2 regions of the Flavobacterium pisciphilum genome follow, and region 2 is predicted to be linked to the other one. Evidence: riboswitches for the same ligand, from Rfam matches in the RefSeq annotation. Region 2 holds a riboswitch; the other holds the start of a gene.
The links. A riboswitch is a leader RNA that binds a small molecule or an ion and turns the genes downstream of it on or off. The one in region 2 is predicted to bind cobalamin.
Positions count from the first base shown of each region.

Region 1 (7,923 bases), 1.7 Mb from region 2:
TTCTATACCAGTATTTACATTGTGTGACACCATAGCCAAAGCTTTTTGTGTTGCTGCTAAAGCTTCTTCTGGAGTGTCATAAGTTCCTAAATCTGAATTTGTAACAACAGGAACCGTGTTATTGGTACTGTTGAAGTATAAATAAGAACTTATTCCTAGTAAAATAACAGCCGAAGCAGCAATTGATAACCACGCAACATTACGTTTTTTAGTTTGTAGTGGAATTTCTTGCGTTAAACGTTGTTCTTTTACTTGAGAGAAATAACCAAAAAGTGGTTTGTATTGTTCCAAATGCTGCGCAACATTCGAAGAAGAAAAATAGTTTTTTAATTCATTTTCTTCAGCAATAGTACTTTCTCCCTGAAAGTATTTTTCTAATATTATTTCTATTTTATTTGATTCCATATTCGTGTGTGTTAAGCATAGATTCTCTTATTTTTTTTCTAGCTCTTGAAAGTGCTACTCGTATAGCAGTTTCATTCATATTAACTATTTTGGAGATTTCGTCAAATTCATATTGTTCGACATCTCGTAACTGAATTAAAATTTGTTGCTGTTCAGGCAACTGATTCATTATTTTTTCTACCCATTCTAAACTATTATTATCTTCAATTTTTTGATCTAATTGTGGCTCCCTGTCTTTGTAATTCGTATGTACAAGAGTAATATTACTGGCTCGTTTAGATTTTAGTTGATCCAAACAATAATTTTTGGTCATTGTCATGGCAAGAGCTTCAACATTATTATAGGTATTTAAAGTTTCTTTCTTATTCCATAATTTTACTAAAATCTCTTGCGAAGCATCTTCAGCTTCTTCTGTACTTGTGAGCAATCGTTTTGCCAGACGAAATACTTTGTCTTTGAAAGGATTTACTAACTGAATGAAAACGATTTGATTCATAAAAATGACAAATTATAGGTTCGCTTATAATATCAAGACGAAACAGAATTATTTTTGTTACAAATGTGTGTTAAATAAAACTAAAGGTAGTATTTTTACGTTAATACTATATTGATACTATACTATGAAGACAATATTTAGAACTGCAATATTATTATTTTTAGCTATATTCTGCTTTCAAGCTTGCCAAGATCAAGATGATGTGGCTGCCCCTAGGAATTTACAGGTACAGGATTTTATCTGGAAAGGATTGAATCAGTACTATTTATGGCAAAGTGATGTCCCTAATTTAGCAGATGATCGTTTTGGAACTCAAGAACAATTGAATTCTTTTTTAAAAGGCTATCCTGATCCTGAAACATTATTTAATTCTTTACGTGTAGACCCTTCGATAGATCGATTTAGTTGGATCGTGGACGACTACACTGTGTTGGAACAAGAGCTTCAGGGTACATCTAAAAATAATGGAATTGATTTTAAATTGAGCCCAGTATCTAAAGGATCTAACGATTTAATTGGTTTTGTTCGTTATGTTTTGCCTAATTCTGATGCTGCTAGTAAAGGAGTGAAGCGCGGAGACTTATTTTATGGTATTAACGGCACGCAAATTAATTATGGTAATTATAAAGCATTGCTTGCTCCAGATAGTTATACGATAAATCTAACTGATTATAATGGAACGACATTCACACCAAATGGCAAATCGTTTACATTAACGAAAACAGTTTTGGATGAAAATCCAATTTTTATTAATAAAGTAATAAATTCAGGAGGGCATAAAATTGGTTACTTGATGTATAATGGCTTTTATGGTAACTATGATGATCAATTAAATGCAGCATTTGGAGATTTAAAAAATCAAGGAATTACTGATTTAGTTCTTGATTTACGTTATAATGGGGGAGGCTCTGTACAAACTGCAACCAGATTAGCAAGTATGATTACTGGACAGTTTACAGATAAGGTTTTCTCTAAACAAAAATGGAATGCCAAAATCAATAAATATTTTGAAAGTGAAGATCCAGAATCACTTAATAATAATTTTGTAGATAAATTTAATGGAGTTGCTATAAATAGTTTGAATTTAGGTAAGATATATATATTAACGACTAAAAGTACTGCATCTGCAAGTGAATTAATTATTAATGGTTTAAAACCATATATTGATGTAGTACAAATAGGAGATGTTACTATAGGTAAAAATGTAGGTTCGGTTACCTTATATGATTCGCCTACTTTTGGGAAAACTAATCGTAATCCAAATCATAAATATGCAATGCAACCCATTGTTTTGAAGATTGTGAACTCACTTGATTTTGGAGAATATACTAATGGATTGACTCCTACTTATAGTGTGCCAGAATATATAAATTCATTAGGGGTTTTAGGTGATGAATCAGAACCGTTGTTAAATGCTGCTATATCGAAAATTTCAGTAACTGCTAAAATGATTAAGCGTAAAGAAGGAAAAGAGTTGGAATACTTTACGGATTCAAAAGCGATAGATGGTATACGAAATCAGATGTATTTAGATAAAGCTCCAGAAGGACTTTTGAGAGCATTACAAGATAGATAAAGAATTAAAAAAGGCTTTCATTATGAAAGCCTTTTTTATAAAGTAAAATGTAAAAAGGATGATTTTAATTAATCATTAAAGTAAAAACCGTTTGGACCTATACCAACAACTAATTCTTTTTGTAGAGTTCCTGTAAGAGAATAGATGTATGCTTTACTGTCTGATTTAAAGTTTCCACCATCAGCTACAAAAATATGATTGTTTTTAACTGCAAAGCCATATAAATACCCGGCACTAGAAGTTAAAATAGTTGTTGTAGAGGCTGTAGTGTCGTTTAAGTTCATAGCATAAACCGAACTTCCTGCAGTATAATAAATTTTATTTTCATAAATATCTAAATTCCCTGCTCCATCTAAAGATGCTGGAAATTCAATTTTTGAAGTTGTTTTGTCTGAAATTTTCACCTTTGTAATTTCACTTCTAGTGCCATCATATGGTCCTCTTAAGATATATATAATCCCATTTTCTTCTTCCATAGTATCAGAGCTTAAACCAATAATTATAGGTGTTTCTAGTTTTTTGTCAGCTATATTTACAATTAATAATTTATCATTGTTTAGGGGCTCAGTAATATATAATTTACCGTCTTCTAATAGGATTCTATTAGCAGTTGCATTTAATTCAATTTTAGACTCAACAGCATTTGTCGCTAAATTAATTACTGCAACATAATCATCAGTGTTTCCATTAGGATTTTCCTCTGGCTTTTCATAAGAATAATATGTATTTGCGTTAGTGACATAAGCTTTTCCGTCTTTTACAACACCATATCTTGGGTTTTTAAGTCCAGTTTCTATCTTTGCAATTAACTTGAAAGTATATCGGTTTACAACATTAATTACATTAGAGCCACCAGCAATGATATAAGCTCTATCGCCATCAAAGAAGATGTTTTGAGCATATTTACCCATTAAATCTTTAGGGTTTGCAGCAGTGTAAATATCTTGTACGAAATTATTAAGATTATTGTCAATAAATGAAACAGATCCTTGACCTGCAGATCCTTCATTCAAAATCAGGATGCCATTGTCATATGCTCCTTTCTGGTCATCTGAATCGTTGTTATCATCATTCGAACAAGAAACGAACAATGAGACGCTGAGTACTATTAAAAATAATTTACTGAACTTCATTATATTAAAATTTAAGGGTTAAATACATATTAAAATTTCTTCCAGGCATAATTCGGTCTTCTAAGCTTTCATATTCTTCATTGAATAAATTACGAACTTGAAAACCAAGTTTGAAAGAAGACAGGAAGTGAAAATCATAATCGATACCAATATTTGATATTAAATAATCATTGACAATCTCTTTTGGGTTATTATCGGCTCTTGTATATACAAAGCCATTGTATAAAATTTGATAGTTGGCAGATATTTTACCACGGGCATAAGCTATAGCTCCAGTTGCTTTATTAAATGGGACAAAAAATATTTGTTTATTGGTTTCTTCATTTTTAGAAACAGTATAAGCATATGTCGCATTTAGACTAAAATAGTTTTTACCATAATTGTTTTTCCAGCTTAGCATAGTTTCTGTTCCATAAGAGTTTACTTTGTCGGTGTTTTGTGGCGACCATATTCCTTTGTTTCCAGGTACCCATTGTAGTAAATCTTTAATTTTGATATAGTAAACAGTTTGAGAAAGTGTTATTTTTTTATATGAAAAAACATTTCCAATTTCAGCTTGATAAGAGCTTTCAGGTTTTAAGTTAGGATTTCCCCCTTCATCCCAATAGAGATCATTGTAAGTTGGGATTCGATAATTTCGGGATAGATTTAATTTTAGATTATAGAATTTACTAAACTCATAAGAAGAACCTAATGAAAATAATACAGGTGACTTATAATTATTTGTAAATTCTTTCCGAATACCAAATTCATTCAGCCATTTGGTTGTTACTTGCTGTTTTGCTAATAATGATACAGAACTTATTTCACGAACATTATTTCCAAAACTAGTCCCATATCCTTTGGTCCTGCTATAATCTATAACCCCATTTACTTGAATAGATTTTAATATTTGATATCCTAAATCAAGTTTAGTTATTAAGTTTTGTGTTTTTCCATAACTATAATAATCACGGTCTATGTCGGCAAAATATTGATAATTTTCTAGAATATATGCAGTCTTAAAATTGGCAGTTAATTTATTAAAGTCACCATTGTATTCTATTAAGTTGCGGCTAAAACCATTGATGTATTTTGACTTGGTTTCTGATTCTGAAATCAATGATGTGTTTCTGTCAGTATTTGAAGTTTGACTGTATAATTTTATGGTGTTGTTTTTGTTTATTTTATATCCAAAATTGGCATTTACGCCAATCACATCATATTGTCCATTAGTATTATAGCGTTGTTCGCCTTTCCAATTGTATGTATTTACATAAGGATAATCATTCGTTGAACTGTTTTTAGAAAAACCAATTTGTGCACTCCACTTTTTGTTCGAAATGTTTGTTTTGTAGTTGATTCCAGCAGTATTAAAACTACCGTAATCAAGTCTTAAACTATTGCTAAATTGATCGTTGAAGATTAAGTCATTGTTTAAATGTACAGTTCCTCCAACAGCACCACTTCCGTAAATAACACTTCCACCACCAGCTTTTACACTTATCGAATTATAATCATTGGAAGAAATGGTATTGAAATCGGTACTTCCATTCATCTGGGAATTGATATTAATACCGTTCCAAATAACTGCTGTTTGAGAGGCTGTTGTTCCTCTAAACGCAACTGTTGAAAGCATTCCACGACCGTATTCTTTAAAGTATATAGTAGAATTGAAGTTTAACAAATCAGTAAGTAATGCTTCATTTTTATTAATAATGGAGTCATTGAGTTTTAATACCGATTGTGAATCAGAATATTTTTTGAGATTAGCATCCGAAACGATAACTTCTTTTAGTTTTGTTATAGAATCATTTTGTGCCGAAATGAATTGGCAAACTAAGAGCGAAAAACAGATGTAGAACTTTTGTAATGTCATAATTTCTAAACTCTTCTTCCCGAGAGTTCGATATTAGTTAACAAAGGCAGGTCTCCTGGCTTACGTCTTGTTGTTTTCCTTCCCGTTCTAAAACAGTGGTTTTGTAGTTAACAACAAACATTCCTTACGGAACTAAGTTTACAGTTGCGGGTACAGCTCAAGATTTTTGAATGTTGATATTTTCAATCTTCATTTACTTGATTCCCTTTTAATGTGTCTCAAAAAATAACACAACCTTAATGTGAATGCAAATATAAAGTTAAAAATACTTAAAAATCAATTTTGTTTGGTTTTTAACCTATAAGCCTAAATAAAAGAGGTTATTCGTCGTTTTAAATTATGATTTTTATAACCTGACCAAAATCGACTTTGTTTTGGAAAGCATCTTTTAAAGGAAGAGAGTTTAAGAGACACAATATGCTTCTTACAACTCCTGCATGGGCAACAATGATTACTTTTTGAGGCGTCTTAGTATGTATTTCATTTTCTATAAAATCACTAACTCTTTTGTGTAGGTCAACAAAAGATTCTCCATCTGGAACACGAACATTTACAAAATCTTCCATCCAAGGATTTAGATCTTCTTGAGAGATTTCGTTCCAATTTTTCATTTCCCAATCGCCAAAATTCATTTCCATTAAGCGATTGTCTTCTTTGTAATTTGTGATGTCATTTTGCTTTTGAATATGTTTGGCAAGTAATACACAGCGTTTCAGTGGACTCGAATATAATAAAGCATCTTGAGGTAATTGTTGTGCAATATTTTCAAAAATTAAATTATAAGGAGTGGCTATGTCTACATCGGTTTGACCGTAACAGATTCCTTTTTCACAAACCGTTTCAGTATGACGAACTAAATAAATCTCCATATCGCTATAACACTTAAGTAAAAGATAACTTCGCAAACTTGCTGGGTCGCACCTAAACAATCACCAGTATAACCATCAATCCATTTTTGAAAATAACGTGCCAGAAAGTAACGCGTTAAGAATACTGGAATTACAACCAATATTAATTGGTACTGAAAATAGGAAAGAACTAAAAGAGGTAATAACCCAAAAACGAATGCTCCTAAAACTTCTTTCCAACTAAAACTCTTTGCAATAGGTTTGCTTTTGCTTGAAGCATCTTCTCGTGAATACTCATGTGTGAACACAATACTTATTGCTGCCAAGCGACTAAGCGAATGTCCTGCAATAAACAATAGAAGAATAGTAAAGATTGATTGTTGACTTGCAGTGGTTATTAACTCAGTAAGTAATTGGAATTTTAATAATAATAGCAACACAACACCAATGGCTCCATAAGCACCAATGGCACTATCTTTCATGATTAATAAGATTTTTTCTTTGGTCCAACCACCACCAAAACCATCACAAACATCGGCAAAACCGTCTTCATGAAAAGCTCCAGTTGTTAAGATTCCAGTAATCATTCCTATAATTACTGATGCTGCAGTAGAAACCAAAAAGGAAGCACCATAAAAAGCTAAAAAAGAAAGGGTTCCAACAATCCATCCAATCAATGGGAAATAACGACTGGCTTTATTTAAATAATCAGGATTGTGGTCAATGTTTTTCGGACATGGGATTCGAGTGTAAAACATTAAAGCTGTGAAAAAAATATGGAGTTGCTTTTTCATTAAAAAGAGATGTTTTTTTTAATTGGTATTAATTACTTATTGCTAATCCCTGCATTTTCAAAAGTAGCCATTTCGTTCAAGAAAGCAACAGCCGATTGTATTATAGGCAAAGCAATTGCACAGCCTGTTCCTTCGCCTAAGCGTAAATCTAGTTGTAAGACGGGTTGAACCTCTAAGTAATTCAATAATTTTTGATGTGCTTGTTCGGCAGAAGAATGACAGAAAATAGCATTCTTTTTGATTTCGGGATTTATTTTATGAGCAATTAAAAAAGCAACTGTGCAAATGAAACCATCAACAAGAATTAGCATGTTGTTTTTATAAGCAGTTAGCATTCCACCTGCCATTTGCATAATTTCAAAGCCACCAAAAAAGGCAAGTTGCTCATGTAATTTGGCTTGACCAGAATAATTTTGAATGGCTTTTTTTAGGATATTCTGTTTCTGAATTAATTTATCTGCGTCAACACCAGTTCCTTTACCTACACACTCTTCGATGGAGATTCCGGTTAAAACACTCATTAAAACCGAGGCTGTAGATGTATTTCCTATACCCATTTCACCAAAACCAATGCAGTTACTTCCTGTTTTTGCAATAGCATCAATGATTTCACCTCCTTTAGATAAACACAATTGTAATTCGTTTTCGCTCATTGCAGGAGCGTGTAAAAATGACTGTGTTCCTTTGGCAATTTTAGCATTAATCAAATTTGCATTTGTTGGGAAATCATAATTTACACCAGCATCTACAATTGATAGTTTAATTTTGTTTTGTTTACAAAATACATTGATTGCTGCTCCTTCTTCAAGGAAA
Region 1 covers NZ_JAJJMO010000001.1:1,942,356-1,950,278, reverse strand. The annotation lists gene LNQ49_RS07925 (hypothetical protein) at 1-405, opposite strand, end outside; gene LNQ49_RS07920 (RNA polymerase sigma factor) at 392-901, opposite strand; gene LNQ49_RS07915 (S41 family peptidase) at 1,026-2,477, shown strand; gene LNQ49_RS07910 (YncE family protein) at 2,546-3,610, opposite strand; gene LNQ49_RS07905 (TonB-dependent receptor plug domain-containing protein) at 3,615-5,468, opposite strand; cobalamin riboswitch at 5,497-5,722, opposite strand; gene cobC (alpha-ribazole phosphatase) at 5,801-6,337, opposite strand; gene LNQ49_RS07895 (adenosylcobinamide-GDP ribazoletransferase) at 6,322-7,110, opposite strand; gene cobT (nicotinate-nucleotide--dimethylbenzimidazole phosphoribosyltransferase) at 7,143-7,923, opposite strand, start outside.
Region 1: it holds a riboswitch for cobalamin, as region 2 does, so the genes downstream of both, LNQ49_RS07905 (TonB-dependent receptor plug domain-containing protein) here and LNQ49_RS00980 (TonB-dependent receptor) in region 2, are expected to answer to the same signal.

Region 2 (7,923 bases):
GCCACGCATGGTTTGATTTGGATTGGGATTTGCCTCTGCCCAAAAAGCATTGCCTAAAACTCTAAAATCACGTTTGCCTTTTACATTAGCAATAGTATGATCAAACCCAAAAACAATATAACCTCCAAATGCCCCAAGCGAAATTAGATCTCCATTTTTCTTCGCTAGATAACTGTTGGCTCTAGTTAAAATTTTATCATAGCTTTCGCCATCATTGGCTATTGGTAAATCGTTTATGAATTGCCCAGGAGCTGGTTTAAAATCAAATACTTTGGCTATAAAGGTTTTGTATTCTTTCGCTTCTTTGCTTACAAATACTTTAACCTTTTGTGTTTGCGTAGCTCCTTTATCATTTATAACTACTGCCAGTTCGTAAATTCCAATTTCTGTTGCTACAAATAAGGCTTCTTTTGCAGAAGTATTTGCTAGAGAATAATTATCTGATGCAGCTGTTGTTACACTCCAACTATATGTTGCATCGGCGCTTACCGTACTGTTTGTTGTTACAGCTACTATGGTGGCTCTTTGAGCATTAAACTCGTTGTTTCCAATATTACCTGTTGGAGGATTTTTATCATCAGAACTTTCGTCACTGCTAGAACAATTAGTCACTAGAACTCCTATAAATAAAAGCAATAGCATTCTAAAGTGTTTTGTTATTTTATTATTCATGGTATTGTTATTTTATTTTTTGGTTATAAAAGCAATATGTGCCGGAATATTTCCCGCAGTAGTCTTCCATTTTAATTTTCCTTCAGGAGTAAAACAGTAGATGTAACCTGTTACGACATAATTTTGCGCATCGGTTATATATATTTCTTTTGTTTCAGGATTTACTTGTAGCCCATAAGGAATCATTATTTGCTTGTCTGTACCGTCTGTGATTATCTTATCGCTAATTATTTTTTTTGTTTTTGTATCTAATATTCCATAGCTCACCTTATTGCTATTGGTGAGGTAGCTCCAAGACACACTGTAGTAATAGAGTAAATCATCTACTAGGCACATTCCTAAAACCGGAATATCTAGTTGTTGTTTCTTCTCATCTGTTTTTGTGTCTATTACAAAAAGGTTTGATGGTGTATTGTAATAATCGCCTCTAGAGCTAACATAAATATCACCTCTACTGTCTATTTGCATACTATAGAGATTGATGCCTACATCTATTTTTTTTATTTCAGTAAAAGTTTCAAGGTCGATTACAGATACAGTTCTGTCGTAATTAGGCACTCTATATCCACCTGAATTTGCAACATATAATTTCCCGTTATGCACCACCATTTGTTCAGGCTGATACCCAACGTTTACTTTTCGTTTGATTTCCAATGATGTTGTGTCAATCTCGGCTACAAAGCCTATCTCCGCATTTGGATTAATAGCTACAGGGCCTGAGTATGAACTTACGTATGCCTTGTTTTTATAGAAAGTTATATAACGACAATTGGGAATGTCAATTTTTTTTATGCGCTTTGTAGTCCATTTATCTACTACTTCAACCTTATTAGAGCAATTGATTACAGCATAAACCTTATTGCCATATATTTTTATATCGTTACCTACATCGCCTAGCTCTTTTACAACTGTTGGGTTACGTTCAGAATAAACATCGGTTGTATAATTTCCAGTTCGGTAATTAAACACATCAATGCTTGCTCTGTTCATTCCCATATTACCCTCATTAAGAAGGTAAAAACCTTCTATATTGCCATCGCTTCTTGGAGCAGCAACACTTTTGTCTGAGGACAGAAAAATAACTTCATCTTCTCTACAAGAAACAAAGGCAAGAGCTATAAATAAGCCTAATACTAATTTTGTTGTTATCTTTTTCATAGCTCAATACTGATTATAAATTTTAGTGTACGACCCGGCATAGGATAATTGTATATAACCTCATACTGCTGATTGAATACATTGTTCACTTCAATAGTTCCCTTTATCAAATAATTAGTGAGTGCAAAAGATTTTTGCATCGATAAATCATGAGTGTACCAAGGTTGTACTTCATTAACCTTAATATTGTTTACATTTCCATTGTATCGTTTTCCTACATAGATAAAACTGTAGTTAAAATTCCAAGATTCATAACTAGCATTTAGTATTCCAGATCCGCTATGCCATGGTGTATAAGGTATTTGGTCTCCATAAGAAGAAGTTTCTAATCCTAAAAACTTTGTGTAATCTCTGCTTTCTGAATATGTATAGGTCAGATTGGTAGACAGGTTTAATTTATTAATATGCATTCCCATATTAATTACAGATTCAATACCATGTCCTTTAACTTGTCCCATATTTGTCATCATCCAACGAAACAGATTTCCTGTTGGAGCTGCTACTATTTTATCTTTGGTATTGGTATAATAAGCGTCTGCCTGAATCGAAAATCGATCGAAGAAACCTTTGCCAGTAGGTAAATTATAAGTAAATCCTACATCATATTGGTTCATATACTCTGGTCTTAGCGTACTAGAACCAACCATAGTATAATACAAATCATTAAATGTTGGCATTCTAAAAATGCGTTTTGCAAATGCTCTTAAATTAAAATCATAATCCTTAAAAGGAGTATAACCAATAAATAATGCTGGAGTAAGTTCTTTTTTGTCTGGCGCTTTTGCATTATAACGTACTTCTTCCTGAACATAAGTGCCTACTACACTACCTAAAGCCTTAAAGCGTCCAAGTCTGAGCGAACTTGCTAATGAAAATAATCCGGTGTAACGTTGCGGAAATGAAAACTGGGTTTGTATTCCTCTCCTTGTTGCGTCTAGCTTGTTGTATTGAAAATCTGTGGATAGAGAAACATCCCATGTAGGCAATATACTGTACATATTTACTGCTGAGAAGTATATTTCTTTTTGATAATAGCTATCATCAGATTGTGCTCCCTCGGTTACTATTTCTCCTAATATGTTTGTCGTATCTCTAGCTACATAATGCGTGTAATCATCAGCATATTTTGCCTTTGCCTGAAATTTATACCTTTTTGTAAAATCCTTTACTATCGAGGCTTGCGCAAAGAAGTTTTTGTCATATTGTCTAAATCCATCAGAAAACTTATTCTCTACAATAGCTCCTGGTGCTCCCCTATCTGAATCATAATAATAAACTTTGGCGTCCCAAGAGCCGTTATTTATCTTTCCAAAAATACCTGATTCAATTCTTAGTGCTGCTATATCACTATTGTGTCTGGTAGCTGTGGTATCATAGGCAACAGTACCATCTTGATTGTCTCTTTTATATCTAAATTTATATTGACCATTGGATTTTATGTACTCTGAGCTTACACTCATGCTTATTTTGTCACTTAGCTTTTGCTCCCATCTAAAAGAAGGATTGTTGTAGTTTATAGACATCGTTTTATAGCGTACTAATAAATGTGTCTTTTTATTATCATCAAAAACAGGTCGTTTTGTTTTTAAATAAATTGCTGAGGCCGCTGCGAAGTCTTTTGCCGACTGGAAAATTTCACTTTTTTGACCGTTATACATCGTAAGCGATTCCATGTCATCTAAGGAGTATTTACCTAGATCGGTAACTCCATTCTGAGCGTTACCCAACTGTATTCCGTCATAAAAAACACCTACATGATGCGTACCCATATTACGTACATCGACTGTTTTAAGACCTCCAAGTCCTCCGTAATCTTTAATTTGGGTTCCAGCAAAATAGCGAAGTGCATCTGCAACATTGTGACTGGCTAAGTTTTCTAGTAATTTTCCTGAAAGGCTTTGTACTGGAATTACTTCTTGGAAAGGTTTTCCTTTTAGAATTACTTCTTTTAAAGGGCGTATACTATCATTAGATGCTTGAGAATAAAGCACAAATGGAGCAAATAACGTAAAAATGAATAAAAGACTTTTTTTTGTATTATACATCACTAAATAAATTATAAAAACTTACTGAGGTATAATCATCAAGAAGCATAAGAAAAAAAGCCCATTATAAAATAATAGGGTGATTTCTTGTTCTTCAACTTTGTTCCTCGAAAGTTTTAAACTATGTGATTTTGGCAGGTCTCCTGACTTATTCCATCTTTAAACAACCTTCCCATTTGCTAAAACAAACAGTGGCATTAGTAACGTTTAAAGACTTATATAGAACTTACAGTAGCGGGCCTGTTCAGGATTTACACCTGATTCCCTTTTAACTATTTTATCTTAATTTTAAGAAAAAAATAGACCAAAATTTTAGGTAAAGATATAACTATACTTCATAAAAAATAATTGTTATCTAATAAAATTATAATTTTTGTAATAAAATCATAAAGAATAATGTGATATGTATAAATTACCAAAGCCAGATATTCAATGCGTTTTTTAACAAAAAAAGCCAATAAATAAATGCTTAAAATTAGGCCTGAAATGAGATAATAAAAAATAATAATTGGACATATTGGATTGTAGAATTTCATCTACAAACAGAAGTTATAACCCAAGTCAATTTAAGTAAGATATTACGCAACTTAGTCATAAAACGCACACTGTCTGAATCTTTCATTAGGAATTGCCTATATTTTTTAATACTTTTGCACCCTTTTTTTACACAATCTAACATTACAATGGCATATTCAAACAATGATTTAATCCGCTTTTTAGAAGCACAAAACCACCTTTATCTTACCGCTCTTTCTGAAATTAAAAAAGGGAAAAAAGAGACGAACTGGATGTGGTTTATCTTTCCTCAAATTGCGGGATTAGGAACTAGTGATACTGCCAAATTTTATGCTATTACAGATTTAAAAGAAGCAACAGAATTTATTGCACATCCTATTTTAGGAAAACACCTTATCGAGATTTCGGAATTGATATTGACTTTCAAAATGAAATCTGCTGAATCAATTCTAGGAGAATTAGAAGCGCGAAAATTACGCTCATCGATGACACTTTTTACTTTGGTAGAAAACAGTAATCCAATTTTCCAAGAAGTATTGGATGCCTTCTTTTCAGGAGAGCAAGATCCACTTACCTTGTCCATTATTAATTCAATTATAACGGCGTCTATTGAAACAACTGTGTTGTCATAGTACAACATTACAATAGATTATTTACTCAAAAAAGACACTACGTCGTATTTGCAATCGCAAATCTGTAGTGTCTTTTTAGTTTTATGAATTATCCTTTAAAATATGGTGTTTAGTATACCTTAAAAACAACATAATTTATAATTTTTCAGTACCAAAATAGTTTTCAAATAATGCTAATTGATTTGATAATGCTTTACTCCAATAATTAGTATCGTGTCCTCCGCGAGATTCAATATAAAGATGTTCTACTTTTTGATTGTTCAAGAGTTTATGAAAATCTCTGTTCATCTCAATCATTTGCTCATCTTCAGTGCCGCAATCCAGAATATAATACTGATTTGATTTTTGCATTTGTTCAATTTTATTGAATGCAAAATATTCTTTTGGCAAACTTTTAAACTCTCCCAAAACTTTATCTACTTGATAATTATGAAAATTTTCACCAAAACGATTAAAATCTAGTGCTCCACACGTACTGCCTACAATCGAAAAACTATTTTGATAAGTAACACCAATAGTTGTTGCTCCATATCCTCCCATGCTCCAACCTAAAATTCCTCTAAATTTTCGATCCTTGATTGTTGGATAATTAGCGTCAATATATTCAACTAGCTCTTTTCCAATAAAGGTTTGATATTGTGACGTTTTATTGATTGGACTATCTACATACCAGCTATTAAAATTACCAGTTGGTAATACATAAATAGTTTGATATTTTTCTGATTTACTAACAAGATCGGGAATATCTTTTTTATAAGTTCTATCAGGGTTTCCGCTATAACCATGCAATAAATAAACGGTTTTATAGGATACTCCTTTTTTGAGTTTAGGAGTAATAATAACTGTCTCAATCTCTTTATCCATTTTAGTACTATATACTTTTTTATGAATAATATCCTGAGCAGAAATAGTTAATGATAATGCAAGTAATAACGCTGTTGTAAGTAATGTTTTCATTTCTTTGTTTTTATTGAAAGACAAAGAAATGAAGTAAAAAAAACAAAAACATTTACATATGTTGATGCCATAAAAAAACTTACGCGCATGCAATTTGAGCAGGTTACTGCAATGCGTATATTACAAAATCATAAATAACAAAGAATACTATGTAGCGCTCTTTTATGCTTTAATCTATATTAATGCTTTGCTTTAACTCCAAAGGGACAACGTTTTATCAAATAGTTAATTGTAGCATGATAGGCATCGAATCCAGTTCCAAAAGAATTTCTTGATTCTGAATATAAATTAGCTCCTTTATCGTTATAAATATTTAGATTGATTTTGGTGTCATAATTAATCATAGTAGTAGCATTGTTAGAGTTGTATGCTGAACCAGATGATTTAGTAGTTTCTTTTCTCCCCTCTTTATTCTGTGTTTCTTTATCATTATAACTTGTAACACCACTTCCATAAGATGAAGTTCCTTTATTTGTTACGTTAGCAATTCCGTATAATACATTTTCAACACCTAATAACGCTGCCATTTCTGTTGGGCTAATAGATTTTAAATTGGCATGTGTGATATTATTTTTTGCCAATAAACTATTTGTTGTAATTGGATCCTGTAATTCTAAACCAGAAGTATTCTCTTTAACAGACAGATAACTTTCTGCCTGTAGTTGCTCTGCCATAGAATTAGCATTAAGAGAAGGGTCATTTGTTATGAATTCATAAGGCAATATGGCTATTTTACCTTTTCTGCCTGTTGCTGGAACTTGTGATGAAGCAATACTAGAATTTCCTCCTTTATTGATTACTTCTGTTCTGCCACTTGCAAATACAATTACATTTATTTCTGATTTTTTAAACTCATATTCAAGTGCTTCGCCTTTGTATACAAATTTAATAGCGTCATCTTTTACCGATACAACTTTACCTTCTTTTTTCTCACCGTTTAGCATAACTACAGTATCGACTTTATCCTGAGCAGATACAGTAATTACACTACATAATAGAATTACAAAAAAGACAATGTTCTTTAAAACAGATTTTTTCATTTTTTTAAGATTAAAATTTAAGAACTATACTTCAATTAATATTAATCTAACAAGACTCTCCAACAAGACAATAGTCACGCTTGTAATTGTTTTAAAATGGTGTTATTTGTACATAAATTGATAGCATAAAATTAAAAGTTTTTTTATTTAAATCCTACATAAAACTAGTATTTATATAGGATGAACAGTGGCTTTAGCTACCAAATTACCAATTGAAAATTATTCTATTTTTTTGATTATATACTAAACGGATAATCAGTATACCCTCTTTCTGTACCACCGCCAAATAAGGTGTGATTGTCTGATATTTCATTTAGAGAAGTGTTTAATTTCACTCTTTTAGGATAATCTGGATTGGTTAGAAATTTTCTTCCAAAACCAACTAAATCAACCAAATTGTTTTCTATTAATTTTTCTCCCGATTGTGGTGTTTTATTACCAGTTGCGATGATAGTGTTCTTAAATTTAGTTCGAAGTTCTTTTCTAAAGTCATCTGAAATTTGGGGTGCATCATCCCAGTCGGCTTCACAAAGATGAATATATGCAATATCTAATTTATTCAATTCTTCTGAAGCTAACATGATAGTGTCCAATATCTCAGGATCATTCATATCCTTAAAACTTATAAAAGGAGAAAGTCTAACTCCTGTCTTTTCATTCCCAATTGCCTCTACTACTGCTTTAGAAATCTCAATTAACAACCTAATTCGATTCTCTTTAGAACCTCCATATTCATCAGTTCTCTTATTGCTGTTGCTTCTCAAAAATTGATCTATTAAATACCCATTTGCTCCATGAATTTCTACACCATCAAAGCCTGCAGCAATAGCATTTTTAGCACCTTGAGCAAATTCTTTAATTACATTTTCTATATCTGTTTTGTCCATTTCCTTAGGTTCATCC
Region 2 covers NZ_JAJJMO010000001.1:218,813-226,735, forward strand. The annotation lists gene LNQ49_RS00970 (cell surface protein) at 1-672, opposite strand, end outside; gene LNQ49_RS00975 (beta-propeller fold lactonase family protein) at 685-1,830, opposite strand; gene LNQ49_RS00980 (TonB-dependent receptor) at 1,827-3,875, opposite strand; cobalamin riboswitch at 3,992-4,199, opposite strand; gene LNQ49_RS00985 (DUF1810 domain-containing protein) at 4,559-5,023, shown strand; gene LNQ49_RS00990 (alpha/beta hydrolase) at 5,159-5,980, opposite strand; gene LNQ49_RS00995 (hypothetical protein) at 6,160-7,020, opposite strand; gene LNQ49_RS01000 (alkene reductase) at 7,257-7,923, opposite strand, start outside.